Regions from separate parts of the Mesorhizobium sp. CA13 genome, predicted to be linked through region 2. Evidence: predicted binding sites of a transcription regulator. Region 2 holds the regulator's gene; each other region holds the start of a gene.
The links. The regulator PhoB, encoded in region 2, activates phosphate uptake and scavenging genes when phosphate is short. The targets are predictions, from matches to a motif close to TGTCATNNANCTGTCAT.
Positions count from the first base shown of each region.

Region 1: LB566_RS20355 (DUF1045 domain-containing protein) is a predicted target of PhoB. The motif match lies at 1,599-1,615, and genes of this name have one in related genera.
Region 3: LB566_RS17725 (PhoX family protein) is a predicted target of PhoB. The motif match lies at 1,348-1,364, and genes of this name have one in related genera.

Region 1 is NZ_JAIUHS010000009.1:88,778-92,053, forward strand. Features, by position in the region: gene iolE (myo-inosose-2 dehydratase) at 1-426, shown strand, start outside; gene LB566_RS20345 (DUF3329 domain-containing protein) at 467-685, shown strand; gene iolB (5-deoxy-glucuronate isomerase) at 690-1,502, shown strand; gene LB566_RS20355 (DUF1045 domain-containing protein) at 1,654-2,361, shown strand; gene LB566_RS20360 (alpha-D-ribose 1-methylphosphonate 5-triphosphate diphosphatase) at 2,405-3,276, shown strand, end outside.
Region 2 is NZ_JAIUHS010000017.1:41,370-44,645, forward strand. Features, by position in the region: gene LB566_RS27695 (ROK family protein) at 87-1,328, shown strand; gene phoB (phosphate regulon transcriptional regulator PhoB) at 1,336-2,025, opposite strand; gene phoU (phosphate signaling complex protein PhoU) at 2,045-2,752, opposite strand; gene pstB (phosphate ABC transporter ATP-binding protein PstB) at 2,778-3,276, opposite strand, start outside.
Region 3 is NZ_JAIUHS010000007.1:86,585-89,860, reverse strand. Features, by position in the region: gene LB566_RS17735 (response regulator) at 1-460, shown strand, start outside; gene LB566_RS17730 (hypothetical protein) at 649-1,143, opposite strand; gene LB566_RS17725 (PhoX family protein) at 1,431-3,276, shown strand, end outside.

The DNA of each region.
Region 1 (3,276 bases), on a different contig from region 2:
GAGCTCGACGCCTTCATGCGCCATTCCGGAACGGGCATTCCGCTGCTGCTCGATGCCGGCCATCTGGCCTTTGCCGGCGGCGACGTGCTGCGCGCCATCGACAATCATCACAAGCGCATCAGCCATGTGCATGTGAAGGATGTGCGCATGGGCGTGATCGAGAAGCTCGATCGCACGAAGCAGTCCTTCCTCGATGCGGTGGCGCTCGGCGCCTTCACCGTGCCGGGCGACGGCTCGCTGGATTTCGGCGCCATCGTGCAGCGTTTCGCCGACCATGGCTATGAAGGCTGGTTCGTGGTCGAGGCCGAACAGGACCCGAAGAAGAACCCGCCGCTCAAGATGGCGCAGGTCGGCCACAAGGAGCTGATGCGGGTGATGACGGCCGCCGGCTACACGGTCGAGACGCAGGGCTTTCCCGATGTCTGATCGGGTTCTCGCCAGGCCGGGCTTGCTGTAGGTTGCGGCGATGAAAGATTCCGAGCACCCCTTCTTCCGGCCATTGTGGCGGCGTGTCGCCGTCGTCGCGGTCTGCGTCATCTGGTCGATCATCGAGTTCGCGAGCGGCACACCGTTCTGGGGCGTGATCGCGCTGGGCTTCGCCGGCTATGGCGTCTGGCAGTTTTTTTATCTCTATAAGCCGGCCGACGAGAACAAGGCGCCCGCCGAGGTCGAACCGAAGGAGTAATCGGATGTCGAAGCTGCTGGTGAAGGCCGACAAGGGCCATGGCCGTGTCGCCCATGTGACGCCAAAAAGCGCCGGCTGGACCTATGTCGGTTTCGACCTGCATCGGCTGAGGCCAGGCGAAAGTACATCGGGAAAGACGGACGATCGCGAAGTCTGCCTGGTGTTCGTCACCGGCAAGGGCACGGTCAAGGCCGGCGGCAAGGATCTCGGCCTGCTCGGCCAGCGCATGTCGCCCTTCGAAGGCAAGCCATGGTCTGTCTATGTGCCGCAGGGATCGGATTGGTCGGTGACGGCCGATACCGGACTGGAACTCGCGGTGTGCTCGGCGCCCGGCCTCGGCGGCGGCCTGCCGGTTCGCGTGATCGGACCCGACGATCTCGGCCAGGAGGTGCGCGGCAAGGGCACCAATACGCGCTACGTGACCAATATCCTGCCCGAGGGCAAGCCGGCCGATTCGCTGCTGGTGGTCGAGGTCATCACGCCCGGCGGTCACACGTCGAGCTATCCGCCGCACAAGCACGACCAGGACAATCTGCCTGCCGAGTCCTATCTCGAGGAGACCTACTACCACCGCCTCAACCCGCCGCAGGGCTTTGCCTTCCAGCGGGTCTATACCGACGCCGACAAGGACGGCTCCCGCGATCTGGACGAGGCGATGGCGATCGAGGACGGCGATGTCGTGCTGGTGCCCAAGGGCTATCACCCCTGCGCCGCTTGCCATGGCTACGACCTCTACTACCTCAACGTCATGGCCGGCCCGAAGCGGACGTGGAAATTCCACAATGCGCCCGAGCACGAATGGCTGATGAAGGCCTGACCGGCCCGCGGTTGCGGCTGAACCTGTTGGTCCAGATCAGAAAAATCGCCGGCTAAGGACCGGCGGGGTCGATTTGCCTTCGAAAACCCTTCAAAGCTTCGTCAATCCGTCATGGAAATCACCTATGGCAACGGGCTGACGAGGATTTTCGATGCGCTACGCCATCTACTTCACCCCCCGGCAGGACGAAAAATTGGCGCGGATCGCCGCCAACTGGCTGGGCCGTGACCCTTTCGGCGCCGCGACGCGAGCGGTGGAGGCGGTGGGCGATTTGTCGGCGGCGGAAGTCGCCTTCCACACCGCTTCGGCACGGCGCTATGGTTTTCATGCGACGCTGAAAGCCCCTTTCCGGTTAGCGGCCAACGAAACCGAAGCCTCGTTGCGCACAGCGCTCGACGCCTTTGCCGAGGCGACGCCGGTTGTGATGATCCCCCGTCTCGTCGTCAGCCAGATCGACGGTTTCTTCGCGCTGGTGCCGGAGGCGCCATTGCCTCCGCTCAATCGCTTCGCCGATGACGTGGTGCGCGATTTCGACCGCTTTCGCGCGCCGTTGACGGAGGCCGAGATCGAGCGGCGCAACCCGGACTCGCTGAAGCCGGGCGAATTCCGCAATCTCTGCCAATGGGGCTATCCTTACGTCTTCGAGAGCTTCCGCTTCCATATGACGCTGTCCGGCAGGGCCGGGCCACAGGAAAGCCCTCGTCTTCGCCTGGCGATCGAGGGCCTGTTCGCCGAGGTGCTGCGCCAGCCGGTGCCTGTGGACGGGTTGACGTTGTTCATCGAGCCCGAACCCGGCGCCCCGTTCATGGTGCTTTCCCAGCACGCGCTCGGGCGCCGTCCGGCTAGAAAAACCGCCTGAAGCAACAAGCCGTAAGGCCAGAAAAAACCAAGGACTGCCTGAAATGACCGCCGAGACCATTCTGAGCAACGCCCGCATCGTTCTTGCCGACGAGATCATCGACGGTTCGCTCGTGATACGTGACGGTCTGATCGCCGACATATCCGCCGGCGCCGTCCGAGCCGGCGAGGACATGGCTGGCGATTTCATCATTCCGGGGCTGGTCGAGCTTCACACCGATCATCTCGAAGGCCATTATGCGCCGCGGCCGAAGGTGCGGTGGAACCCGATTGCCGCCGTGCTTGCCCATGACGCGCAAGTGGCGACCGCGGGCATCACCACCGTGCTCGATGCCTTGCGCGTCGGCATGGACGAGGATGCCGATCTCAACGCCGCCGACATCCGCAAGCTCGCCGATGCGATCGAGGACAGCGTGCGGATGGATCGATTGCGGGCCGATCATTTCATCCACCTGCGCTGCGAGGTCTCGGCGCCGGATTGCCTCAGGGCCTTCGCCAATTTCGAGACGGACGAACGGGTGAAGCTCGCCTCGCTGATGGACCATGCGCCGGGTCAGCGCCAGTTCGTCAACCTCGAAACCTACGCCTACTACTACCAACGCAAGCTGAAGCTGACCGATCACGATTTCCAGAAATTCTGTGAGAAGCGGATGGGCGAATCTGCGCGGAATTCGGGGCCGAACCGCGTCTTCATCGCCGCCGCCTGCCACGAGCGCGGCATCGTGCTTGCGAGCCATGACGATGCGACGACGGGCCATGTCGACGAAGCCATCGAGCAAGGCGTGCGCGTTGCCGAATTCCCAACCACCGAGGAAGCCGCCAGAGCTTCGAAGGATGCCGGGCTCGGCGTGCTGATGGGCGCGCCCAATGTCATGCGCGGCGCCTCGCATTCCGGCAACGTCTCGGCGCGCACGCT
Region 2 (3,276 bases):
TAATGACAGCCAGGGCCGGTTCTGCCAGTATTTGGCGGTCGCTGGGCCTGGGGAGAGAAGACGGCGACCGGGAGGATGCGAGAAACATGTCGGTCGGAATCCGCCACGACGATCTGCGCCGACGCAATCGGGCGATGGTGATCGCGGCCGTGCGCCGTGCCGGGCAGCCCTCGCGCACCGAGATTGCCGCGACCACCGGGCTCAGCCATTCCACCATATCGGCGATCTCCTCCGACCTGATCGGCGAAGGCATCCTGGCGCAGAGCAAGCCGAGCGAGGCCGGTGCGCTGAAACGCGGCCGGCCGCAGGTCGGCCTCAGCCTCAACCCTGAAGCCGCTGCGGTGATGACCGTGGTGCTGTCGCTGAATTTCCTCTCCGTCGCCGTCATCGACTATGCCGGCCAGGTGATATCGGAAGAGCAGCGCCGGCTGGACACGCTGACCCTGTCGCGCGAGGCGCTGATCGGCGAATGCGTAGCCATCGTCAGGCGACGGTTCGAGGATCCCGACCTCGACGTCGCCAGCATCGCCCGTATCGCTCTGGCGATCCAGGGCATCACCGACACGGATGCGCGCGCCATGCTGTGGTCGCCGATCACGCCGCAGACCAATATTGCCTTCGCCGACATACTGGAGGCCGAGTTCGGCATTCCCGCCACCATGGAGAACGATTGCAACATGATGGCGGTGGCGCTGCGCTGGCGCGATCCCCGGCGCTACCGCGACGACTTCATCGCCATCCTGTTGTCGCACGGCATCGGCATGGGCCTGGTGCTGAAGGGCGAACTGTTCACCGGTACCCATTCATCCGGAGGCGAGTTCGGCCACATGATCCATCGCCCGGGCGGGGCGCTCTGCCGCTGCGGCCGGCGCGGCTGCGTCGAGGCCTATGCCGGGAACTATGCCATCTGGCGCAACGCGAGGCAGCTTGGCGAGGACACCGAGCCCGTCGACGTCAGCGACGCCGACATGCGTGCGCTGGCGGCCTCGGCGCGCGAAAAGGACGGGCCGGAGCGCGAAGCCTACCGCAAGGCCGGCGAGGCGCTGGGCTATGGCCTTGGCAGCCTGTTCGCCCTGATCGATCCGGCGCCGGTCGCCATGGTCGGCGTCAGCGCCGCCGCCTTCGACCTGATCGAGCCGGCTCTGCGCGAAGCCATTGCCCAGACCGCCGGCGGCCAGCACTCGAAATCGATTTCCTTCGACACCGAGCCGAACGAACTGCCGCTGATCCGCGAGGGCTGCGCCATGCGCGCGCTGACCTTCGTCGACCAGGAAATTTTCGCACCGGGGGCACAGGCGAAATCAGGCGTGGGCGAGAATGTTGCGTGACATATCCCTAGTCTTCGCGGATCGCATACCCCGCGCCACGGATAGTACGGATCACGTCAGGCATGCGGCCGTTGTTGACGGCCTTGCGCAGCCGGCCGACATGCACGTCGACGGTGCGCTCGTCGATATAGATCGTTTCGCCCCAGACATTGTCGAGCAGCTGGCTGCGCGAGAACACGCGGCCGGGATGGCGCATCATGAATTCAAGCAGGCGGAATTCGGTCGGGCCGAGCCGGATCTCGCTCTTCTTGCGGTAGACCCGGTGCGATTCACGATCGAGCACGATATCGCCGACCTTGAGCACGCTGGACAGCACTTCCGGCTTGGCCCGGCGCAGCAGCGCCTTGACGCGTGCCATGAATTCCGGCGTCGAGAACGGCTTGACCAGATAGTCGTCGGCGCCGGTGGAGAGACCGCGCACGCGGTCGCTCTCTTCGCCGCGCGCCGTCAGCATGATGATCGGCAGCCGCTCGGTCTCGGGCCGCATCCGGAGACGGCGGCAGAGCTCGATGCCGGAAACCACCGGCACCATCCAGTCGAGCACAAGAAGGTCAGGGACATTCTCCTGTAGGCGGATCTCGGCCTCGTCGCCGCGCGTCACCACCTCGACCTGGTAACCCTCCGATTCCAGATTGTAACGGAGCAACACACCCAGCGGCTCCTCGTCCTCCACCACCATGATGCGTGGCGCGATCATCGACTGGTCACCCCTGCCGTCACGCCACTGGCGCCGACATCGCCGTCTCGTCCTGCTTCGGGCGATTGGCGGGCAATTGCGTGCCGGTCAGCACATAATAGGCATTTTCGGCAATGTTGGTCACGTGATCACCGATGCGCTCGAGGTTCTTGGCGCAGAACAAAAGATGCGTGCAGGCGGTGATGTTGCGCGGATCCTCCATCATGTAGGTCAGCAGCTCGCGGAACACCGATGTGTATTTGACGTCGATGCGTTCATCGTCGGCACGCAGCTTGGCTAGCGCCGAGGCATCACGGGCGCCATACTCCTCGATCACGCCCTGCACCTGGATCAGCACCAGCTGCGCCATGGCGTCGATGGAGTGCGACAGGTCGCGCGGCGTGGCGGCCAGGCCGACGGTGCCGACGCGCTTGGCGATGTTCTTGGCGAGATCGCCGATGCGTTCGAGATCGCCCGCCATGCGGATCGAGCCGACGACATGGCGCAGATCGTCCGCCATGGGCTGCCGCTTGGCGATCAGCGTGATGGCGCGGTCGTCGAGTTCGCGCTGGCGCGCATCCATGATCGCGTCGTCGGAGACGACGCGCTGGGCGAGCGCATTGTCGGAATTCAGGAGCGCCTTGGTGGCGCCGCCGACCATCGATGAGGCGAGATCGCCCATGTCGCGGATCAGCCTGCTGATCTGTCCGAGATCTTCGTCAAAGGCTGCGACTGTATGTTCGGCCATGATCTTGGTCCTCGTATGCCTGGGATCAGCCGAAGCGGCCGGTGATATAGTCCTGCGTGCGCTTCTCGCGGGGCGACGTGAATATCTTCTCGGTGCGGTCGAACTCGACCAGCTCGCCCAGATACATGAAGGCGGTCTGCTTCGACACGCGCGCCGCCTGCTGCATGTTATGGGTGACGATGACGATCGTATAATCGGCCTGCAGCTCGTCGATCAGTTCCTCGATCTTGGCGGTCGACAGCGGATCGAGCGCCGAGGCAGGTTCGTCGAGCAGGATGACCTCTGGCTTCACCGCCACCGTGCGGGCGATGCAGAGGCGCTGCTGCTGGCCGCCCGAAAGGCTGAGGCCACTGGCGTTGAGCTTGTCCTTGACCTCGCTCCACAGTGCCGCGCGCTTCAGCGCCTGCTCGACACGGCCGTCCATCTCGGCCTTGCTGAGCTTCTCATAGAGCCTGACGCCGAACGCGATGTTCTCGTAAATCGACATCGGGAACGGCGTCGGCTTCTGGAACACCATGCCGATC
Region 3 (3,276 bases), on a different contig from region 2:
GTCGGTGGCCGGCATACTGGGTGCCAATCCCGGACAGAAGATCGTCATGCTGACGGTCTCGGAGGCCAATGCCGACGTGGCGCGGGCGCTGAACGCCGGTGTGCGCGGCTATGTGCTGAAGGGGGTCGGCTCGCGCATGCTGGCCGAAATCCTGCATGGTGTCGCGGCCGGCGAAACCTATGTGTCGCCGACCCTGTCGGCCCGCCTGCTTTCGGACCTGCAATCGCTGCAGCCGGCCAACGGCAGGACGGACCGCCTGCGTCAGCTCACCGGACGCGAGGCCGAGATCCTGCAGCTGGTGGCGGAAGGGCTGAGCAACAAGGAAGTGGCGCTGCGGCTGGCGCTGCAGGAAAAAACGGTCAAGCATCATATGACCGGTGTGCTGTCCAAGCTCAACGTGCGCAATCGCACCGAGGCGGCGCTGCTGATGCGCGAAGCGCGGGATCGGGCCGGCAGCTAATCCTGGTCGCCCGCAAGGGATCCCTGGTTTGGGATAGCGACACGCATAAATGAAAACCTGAAGCGCGGTGCAGCGGAACGCTCCAGGGCAAAAAAAGACGGCCCCTATACGGGGCCGGAGCGACAAGGTCACCTCCGCCGGGGGGCGGCGGAGGTGACACGTAAAGCGGGCGATGCCTATTGCCCGCTCTACAACCCCTTGAGGCGGCTTATATCCGCCGCCGTCGCAGGGCGCTCGACGATCGTGCGTCCCAGCGCGTCGGTCATTTTGAAGCGACCCTTCTCGATCTCTTCGCCGAAGCCGTTAGGGTGCTGCACCACGATCTTGTTGTCGTCTATTTCGACACGATCGCCGGTTGTTGCGTTCACATGCTTGCCGGAGCTGTTGGCACCGTTCCCCTTGCCACTGTTGCCGCCGCCATTGTTCACGTTACCGCCGGCGTTGCCATTGTTGCCACCGGCGTTGCCATTGTTGCCGCCGCCGCTATTCCCGCCCCCACCATTTCCGTTACCCCCATTCCCGCCATTGCCGCCGTTCCCACCAGGTGCGGCCTGGGCGCCGGACGCGGCAATGCCTGCGGTGGAACCGTGAAAATCGAGGTGATAGGGGGCTATGGTCAGCGCCAGTGCCGGCACTGCTCTCAGGGTCAGCCAGCAACAATGAGCCATGATCGAGCTGCGCATCAGTCCCTCACTTGATCGGACCGGCAAATTCAGAGGCCATCTCGTGCAGGTACGCGACCATCGGCGACATGGCGTGTTCGTGTAAGTGGCCCACGACCGATGCCGCGGCAATCCGGACCTTCGCCCCGATCGGTCTAGGACCTTAGTCCGAGCTTCAAACCGGATGTGGCGCGAGGTTCGCGGTCAAGCTGGCGGGTGCACGAATGTCACGAAAGTGTGACCGATCGTCTATAAGGGGTCGAAACGCGTGACACGCTCCAGCCATCCAGGAAGCCAGAGGCAGACCCATGACCGACCATCGCTCGCCCGACGCCAGATTCCGCACCAGCCTGCTTGAGGAAAATGAAGGTCCGGCGCCCAACCCCACCGACAACAGCACCATGGGCGAAATCATCGCCGAGCGGTTCTCCCGCCGTGCCTTCCTCAAAGGTTCGCTGGCCGTCTCGGCCATCGCCGCCACCGTCGGCCCGTTGGCGCTCGTGGCCGCCGACGATGCGCGTGCCGCCGAGGGTTCGGCCTTTTCGTTCGACGAACTCGAAGCCGGTATCGACGACAAGCACCATGTCGCGCCGGGCTACGATGCCGACGTGCTGTTGCGCTGGGGCGATCCGCTGTTTGCCGATTCGCCGGAGTTCGACCCGGCCAGACAGTCGGCTGAGGCCCAGGCAAGACAATTCGGCTACAACAACGACTATGTCGGCTATATCGGGATCGATGGCTCCGCCGAGCATGGCCTGCTGGTCGTCAACCACGAATACACCAATCCGCATCTGATGTTCCCGGGCATCGTCAAGATCGTCGAGAAGGACGGCAAGAAAGCGGCCGAACTCGCACCGCTCTCGAAGGAGCAGGTCGACGTCGAGATGGCGGCACATGGCGGCACCATCGTCGAGATCCGCAAGGAAGGCGGCAAGTGGCAGGTGGTGCGCGACGGCAAGTTGAACCGCCGCATCACCTCCAACACCGAAATGGCGCTGTCAGGCCCGGTCGCCGGTCATGACCGTGTCAAGACCAATGCCGACCCATCCGGCACCAAGGTCATCGGCACATTCAACAACTGCGCCGGCGGCGTCACACCCTGGGGCACCTATGTCATGGCCGAGGAGAACATCCACGGCTATTTCTCCGGCGAACTGCCGGAAGGCCATAAGGAAGCCGCCAATTACAAGCGCCTCGGCATTCCGGAAGGGGCCTATGAATGGGGCGCGCATTACGACCGCTTCGACCTCGCCAAGGAGCCGAATGAGCCCAACCGTTTCGGCTGGATCGTCGAGGTCGACGTCAACGATCCGGCATCCACGCCGAGGAAGCGCACCGCGATGGGCCGCTTCAAGCATGAAGGCGCCGAATCGATCGTCGCCAAGGATGGGCGCGTCGTCTTCTATCTCGGCGATGACGAGCGCTTCGACTATGTCTACAAATTCGTCACCGCGGGCCGTTTCAATCCGGACGACCGTGCCGCCAACATGAACCTGCTCGACGACGGCACGCTGCATGTCGCCAAATTCGCCGCCGACGGTACCGTGGAATGGCTGCCGATCGTCTTCGGCCACGGTCCGCTGACGGCGCAGAACGGCTTTGCCGGCCAGGCCGACGTGCTGATCGAGACGCGGCGTGCCGCCGACCTGCTCGGCGCTACCAAGATGGACCGTCCCGAGGACATCCAGCCCAATGGTGTCAACGGGAAGGTCTATGTCATGCTGACCAACAATTCCAAGCGCCAAGCCGACCAGGTCGACGCCGCCAACCCGCGCGCCGACAACGCCTTCGGCCACATCATCGAGATATCGGAGGATGGCGGCGATTTCGCCGGCACCAAGGGCAAATGGGAAGTGCTCCTGAAGTGCGGCGATCCGGCGGTTGCCGATGTCGGCGCCACCTTCTCCACCGCCACCACGGCCAATGGCTGGTTCGGCATGCCCGACAATTGCGCGGTCGATTCGGCCGGGCGCCTGTGGGTCGCCACCGACGGCCAGGGCCCGAAGGCCACAGGCCGCACCGACGGCCTGTGGGCGGTCGACACCGAAGGGCCGGCGCGCGCGACGTCAAAACTGTTCTTCCGCGTGCCGATCGGCGCCGAAATGTGCGGGCCGCTGTTTGCGCCCGACGATCAGACCGCCTTCGTCGCCGTCC